2 regions of the Clostridium sp. CS1-1 genome follow, and region 1 is predicted to be linked to the other one. Evidence: a T-box and tRNA genes for the amino acid it is inferred to sense, from the RefSeq annotation. Region 1 holds a T-box; the other holds one or more tRNA genes.
The links. The T-box of region 1 lies ahead of thrS (threonine--tRNA ligase). A T-box ahead of a tRNA ligase gene usually reads a tRNA of that ligase, here a tRNA-Thr.

Region 1 (3,433 bases):
TTATTACTCATCCGATGAAGAAGTTCTTCATCTGTATATTTAATGTTATGAATAAATAAGTTAGATAAACTTATACTATTTAAAGCAATATCCTCAGGATAAGTACTCTTTAAATTATTTTTCGACAGTATTATATTAAAACCTAAATTCTTTAAAAAAACGACAAAACCCTTATCAATATCTCGATGGACTATAATATTATTTTTATCAATAATATGTAAAAGCATATCAGGATGACCGCAAACTGCTTGGTATAATAATCTTGAGGGAGGGCAAATTAAAATATTAAATCCTAAATTGATAAGGTTGTATTTTTCCTCATCACTTATTCTAAAATCTACAATAGCATATTTCATACAAAAACCTTCCTTGTAAACAATGATTTAACTAAGTAGCTAGTGAATAACTTAGTTGAAATTTCGTAAGTAAAGATTATATTTAATTTTATATCTTTTGATTCTGACTTTCAATCTAAATTAACAATGTCGGTATTTGACAAAAAGATTTTGAATAGGGATTTTGTTTAAACGCATACTATTTTTAAGAAGGGAGTGTGAGGAATGCTATTACTTACAATAGTGTATGATAATGATAGAGAAGATATAATAGACGGAATAAATTATATAAAAGAGTATTTTAAAAATAAGAACATAGTTATAGGTATTTCGGAAAGCATAGAGTCAAATACTCACTTCGTAAAGATATTCTGTGAAGAAGAAATGAACAGCAAGCTTCATAATATGTTTAATATACATATAGCTAATATATTATATAATGCTGTTATAGATCAGTTTTATAAGAAAGATATGATGAATTTTTTATCGGATACATACTTTTTTCTGAAATATGATGAGCTTAAAGAAATTAAAGATAGTAGCCTAGAAACGCTAAAGGGAGAGGGAAGCATAATAGATGAGAATTCTATTTATTGTATGAATAAGAGAAATGCAATAATAGATAAAATTGTTGAATGTATTGATGAAAATAATGAAATAAATATAAATGGTTTTATGAGATTTAGGATGAAGGAATTAAAAGATGATTTAGAAGGTATAATAGATAAAGTAGTTGAAAGATATATGGTTGAAAAAGAATATAATGAGTTTATAAAACTACTAAAATATTTTGTAGAAATACAGGAGAGTAAAATTGACCTAGTCAATATAGAAATTGACATTGAAGGGAAATACGTAGTAAGAGATAAAAATGATGAAGATATTACTGAAAGTTTATTTAGTGATTTAAATGATATAAGATATAGGGAAAATACTAATGTAGAAGATTTGATAATAAGTGTTTTAATTACTAATTCACCTGAGAAGATAATAATTCATTGTGTAGAAAATTGTAGAAATGATGAGTTAATAGATACAATAAAAAAGGTATTTACAAATCGAGTAGAGTTCTGTAATGATTGTGAGAATTGCAAGGAAATAAAGAGAAGCGTTCATAGAATATAAGATGAAGTTTAAATCAGGTAATAATATTAAGAAGTATAATATTTGATAAAATAATGAATTAAGAAATATTCATTATTTTTAGTTTACAGGTATTGACATCGTAAAATTTAAATAATATAATTTAATAAAATAAAATTAAAAGCAATGACGAGGAAGAGTAAATAATACACTACTCCAAGAGAGAAGAATCCAATGGCTGAAAGATTCTTTGAGCAAGGTTTATTGAAAACCACCTTTGAGCTGTATACTGAATTATAGTAAGTAATATCGTTAACCTGCGTTAAAGGTCTAGAGATGATAGTTATTAATTGATTAGATGTTATAGAATAAGCAATTTCCAAGTTATTCTTTAACCTAGCAATATAGGTACTATTAAATTTGGGTGGAACCGCGTTCAACACTCGTCCCATGTATATGGGATGAGTGTTTTATTTTGTAGAAAATTCAATTTATAATAATTGTTACAAAGGGAGGAATAATCATGGTAAAGATCACTTTAAAAGATGGAAATTTAATTGAAGTGGAAAAGGGAACAAAGGTAGTAGAAGTAGCTGCTAAACTAAGTACATCATTAGCGAAAAAAGCATTAGGCGCAAAAGTAAATGGGGAAGTAGCTGAGCTAATGACAGAAATTAATGAGGATTGTAAGCTTGAAATACTAACTTTTGAAGATGAAGAAGGAAGGAAGATATTAAGACATACAGCTTCTCATATGCTTGCACAGGCTATAAAGAGATTATACCCAGACGTTAAATTAGCTATAGGACCAGCAATAGATAATGGATTCTATTATGACTTCGATGCAGACTTTTCATTTACTCCTGAAATGCTAGAAAAAGTAGAAGCTGAAATGAACAAAATAGCTAAAGAGGATTATAAGCTTGAAAGATTTGAACTTCCAAGAGCAGAAGCTATAAAGCTTATGGAGGAAAAAGGAGAAACTTACAAAGTTGAATTAATAAATGATTTACCAGAGGATGCAGTAATTTCTTTCTATAAGGATGGCGATTTTACTGATTTATGTGCAGGACCACATATACCATCAACTGGAAAAGCAAAGGCAGTGAAACTTCTTTCAATAGCAGGAGCTTATTGGAGAGGAGACGAAAAGAATAAGATGCTTCAAAGAATCTATGGAACAGTATTTGAAAAGAAAGCTGATCTCGATGCTCACTTAAATATGCTTGAGGAAGCAAAAAAGAGAGACCATAGAAAAATAGGTAGAGAATTAGATTTGTTCAGTATTCATGAAGAAGGTCCAGGATTCCCATTCTTCCATCCAAAGGGAATGGTAGTTAGAAATACACTTCAGAATTTCTGGAGAGAAACTCATAGAAAAGCTGACTATGATGAAATAATGACTCCTATAATCTTAAATGAAGCATTATGGCATCAATCAGGACACTGGGATCACTATAAAGACAATATGTATTTTACAAAGATTGATGAGGGAGATTATGCTATAAAGCCAATGAACTGTCCTGGTTCAATACTTGTTTACAAAAACAATAAACACTCTTACAGAGATCTACCATTAAGATATGCTGAAATGGGAGTTGTTCACAGACATGAAAAGTCAGGAGCATTACACGGATTGATGAGAGTTAGATGCTTTACTCAAGATGATGCTCATATGTTTATCACTAAAGAACAAATAAGGGAAGAAGTACTTGGTGTTATAAGACTTATAGATAGCTTCTATAAAGTATTTGGATTTGAATATTTTGTTGAGCTTTCAACAAGACCTGAAGACTCTATGGGAAGTGATGAAGATTGGGAAGCAGCAACTAATGGATTAAGAGATGCTTTAGAAGACATAGGACTTAAATATAGAGTTAATGAAGGAGATGGAGCATTCTATGGACCGAAGATAGACTTCCATCTAAAAGACTGCATAGGTAGAACATGGCAGTGTGGAACTGTCCAACTTGACTTCCAAATGCCAGAAAGATTTGATTTAACTTACGTTGGAG
Region 2 (3,433 bases), 410 kb from region 1:
ATAAACTTAAAGAGGAGGGTATATGGATATACGGAGCTGACATGGCTGGAGAAAGTTATTGTTTTGACACAAATTTTGAGGGATCAATAGCTTTAATAATTGGAAGTGAAGGTAAAGGTATTCTAAAATTAACGAAAGAAAAATGTGATGTACTTGTTAAAATACCTATGGTTGGAAAAATATCGTCTTTAAATGCTTCTGTTGCAGGTGGCATATTGATGTATGAAGTATTAAAACAAAAAATGAAATGTGATAAAAAGTGAAAAAAGTTTTTGTAGATGGCTATAATGTAATTAATAGTTGGCCTGGGCTAAAGGATATTAAACAATATAGCTTTGAGGCTGCCAGGAAAGAGTTAATAGAGATTCTTAGCAACTATGCAGCATATAATGGATATAAAATATTTATAGTTTTTGATGCACATATGGTTAGTGGAAGTATAGAAAAACGTGAAAAAATAACCGATAACATTATTGTTATTTTCACTAAAGAAGGAGAAACGGCAGATATCCTCATAGAGAGGGAAGTTAATAGAATAGGCCGGAAAGCAGAAGTGTGTGTTGTAACATCTGACTCATTAGAGCAGCAAATTGTGTTTCAAAGAGGAGCGGTAAGAATGTCCTCTATTGAGTTCTATCACGAGATTAAATTAATAGAATCTAAAATAAAAAATAAGATAGAGAAAAAGTATTTTTCTAGGAAGTATACATTAGCAGATGATGTTGATGAGAATATACTGGAAAAACTTGAAAAAATTCGAAGAAGTAAGTGAAATCTATTGACTAAAAATTTAAATGTAATGTATAATCAGTTATGTGGCCTATATTTATTTTGGGGGGGATACCTTGGAAAAGAGGGGTTATATCAGTAAAATTTCCTCCTTTACAGATAAGTTAGATGAGGAAGTTGTTATGGAAGCTAAAAAAGGGGATATTAGGGCTCAGGAATATTTGATAAACAAATATGAAAACTTCGTTAAATCTAAAGCTAAGTCTTATTTTTTAATAGGAGCAGATAAAGAAGATATATATCAAGAGGGAATGATAGGATTATATAAAGCTATTAGGGATTTCAAGCCAGATAAATTGTCTTCCTTTAAGGCTTTTGCAGAATTATGTGTAACTAGGCAAATAATAACTGCAATCAAGACGGCTACACGTCAAAAACATATACCACTTAATACATATGTTTCTTTAAATAAACCTATATATGACGAAGAGTCAGATAGAACTTTATTAGATGTATTATCTGAAGCTAGGGTATCTGATCCAGAAGAGCTAATCATAAGTAAAGAAGAACTAAACCACATACAACGAGAAATTGGCGAAGTTTTGTCAAGTTTAGAAATGGAAGTTTTGATGTCTTATCTTGATGGTAAGTCATATCAAGAGATTGCTTGTGATTTAGATAGGCACGCTAAATCAATAGACAATGCGTTACAAAGAGTTAAAAGAAAACTAGAAAAATGTTTGAATGATAAATAACAAATACATATTGACAAAAAAAAAAAATTATATTAAAATTGATAATCGGTATATAACTTTTAAAATAATTTTAATTTATGGTGAGCAGGAGTAATTTAATATAGATTAACCTATTAAATTATGTGTTAGGAATTTTAATCATTCCTGCTCTGAATAGTAAAATTGCCCATGTAGCTCAGTCGGCAGAGCGTCACCTTGGTAAGGTGGAGGTCACCGGTTCAATCCCGGTCATGGGCTCCAATAATATATTTAAAGTTCACAACACACCAGGGTGAGTTTACCTAAACAAAATGTTTATCAAACGAGGAGGAACAAAAAATGTCAAAAGCAAAATTTGAAAGAACAAAACCACACGTAAACATAGGAACAATAGGACACGTAGACCACGGTAAGACAACATTAACAGCAGCAATAACAACAGTATTATCAAAAAAAGGATTTGCAGAAGCATTTGATTATGCATCAATAGACAAAGCACCAGAAGAAAGAGAAAGAGGAATCACAATCAACACAGCACACGTTGAATATCAAACAGAAACAAGACACTATGCACACGTTGATTGTCCAGGACACGCTGACTATGTTAAGAACATGATAACAGGAGCAGCACAGATGGATGGAGCTATCTTAGTTGTAAGTGCAGCAGATGGTCCAATGCCACAAACAAGAGAGCACATACTACTAGCATCAAGAGTTGGAGTACAATATATAGTAGTATTCTTAAACAAAGCAGATATGGTAGATGATCCAGAGTTGTTAGAATTAGTTGAAATGGAAGTTAGAGAATTACTTAACGAGTATGACTTCCCAGGAGATGATACTCCAATCGTAGCTGGATCAGCATTAAAAGCATTAGAAAATCCAACAGATGAAGAAGCAATAAAGCCAATACTAGACTTAATGGATGCAGTAGATAGCCATATACCAACACCAGAAAGAGCTACAGACAAAGCATTCTTAATGCCAGTAGAAGATGTATTCACAATCACAGGAAGAGGAACAGTTGCAACAGGAAGAGTTGAAAGTGGAATACTAAAAGTTGGAGACGAAGTAGAAATCGTTGGATTAAAAGAAGAAAAAGGTAAGTCAGTATGTACAGGAGTTGAAATGTTTAGAAAGCTTCTTGATCAAGCGATGGCAGGAGATAACATAGGAGCATTATTAAGAGGTGTTCAAAGAACTGATATCGAAAGAGGTCAAGTATTAGCAAAACCTGGTTCAGTTCAACCACACAGCAAGTTTGTAGGTCAGGTTTACGTATTAAAGAAAGAAGAAGGCGGAAGACACACTCCATTCTTCGATGGATACAGACCACAATTCTATTTCAGAACAACAGACGTTACAGGATCAATCAAATTACCAGAAGGAATGGAAATGGTTATGCCTGGAGACCACATCGACATGAAAGTTGAATTAATCACTCCAGTAGCAATGGATGAAGGATTAAGATTCGCTATAAGAGAAGGCGGAAGAACTGTTGGTTCAGGAGTTGTTAGTACTATAGAAAAGTAATCAATGTTATAGGACTGGGTTTCTAGACCTAGTCCTTTTAAAAGTATAAATGTAAATTAATAGTAATACATGCTTTTAATTTCAATTGACATAATAACTAAGTTGTGATAAATTATCTAAGTAACGCACAATCGTAAGTAACAATAAACGACATTTTGATATTTATATATAGGCATGTATCAGGAGGTGGAAGCAATGAGAATAAAAATAACAATAGCATGTACAGACTGCAAACAAAGAAATTATCATACAATGAAAAACAAGAAAAATGATCCTGACAGATTAGAAATGAGAAAGTATTGCCCATTTTGCCATAAGCACACAGCTCATAAAGAAACAAAGTAGTATTACATAGAGGCGTTTAATTAAAATGAATTGAGGATGTGAAATAATGGCTGCACAGAATGATATGAAAAAAGTGAATAAAACAGCAGCAT

Region 2: it encodes a tRNA-Thr, which carries the amino acid that the T-box ahead of thrS (threonine--tRNA ligase) is inferred to sense. The anticodon was not compared.

The regions. Positions count from the first base shown of each region.
Region 1 is NZ_CM148680.1:4,400,051-4,403,483, reverse strand. It holds gene AC0N0V_RS20830 (DUF6873 family GME fold protein) at 1-356, opposite strand, end outside; gene ytxC (putative sporulation protein YtxC) at 561-1,460, shown strand; T-box leader at 1,596-1,872, shown strand; gene thrS (threonine--tRNA ligase) at 1,942-3,433, shown strand, end outside.
Region 2 is NZ_CM148680.1:4,805,055-4,808,487, reverse strand. It holds gene rlmB (23S rRNA (guanosine(2251)-2'-O)-methyltransferase RlmB) at 1-263, shown strand, start outside; gene AC0N0V_RS22765 (NYN domain-containing protein) at 260-772, shown strand; gene sigH (RNA polymerase sporulation sigma factor SigH) at 846-1,484, shown strand; tRNA gene AC0N0V_RS22755 (tRNA-Thr) at 1,649-1,724, shown strand; gene tuf (elongation factor Tu) at 1,803-2,996, shown strand; gene rpmG (50S ribosomal protein L33) at 3,192-3,341, shown strand; gene secE (preprotein translocase subunit SecE) at 3,388-3,433, shown strand, end outside.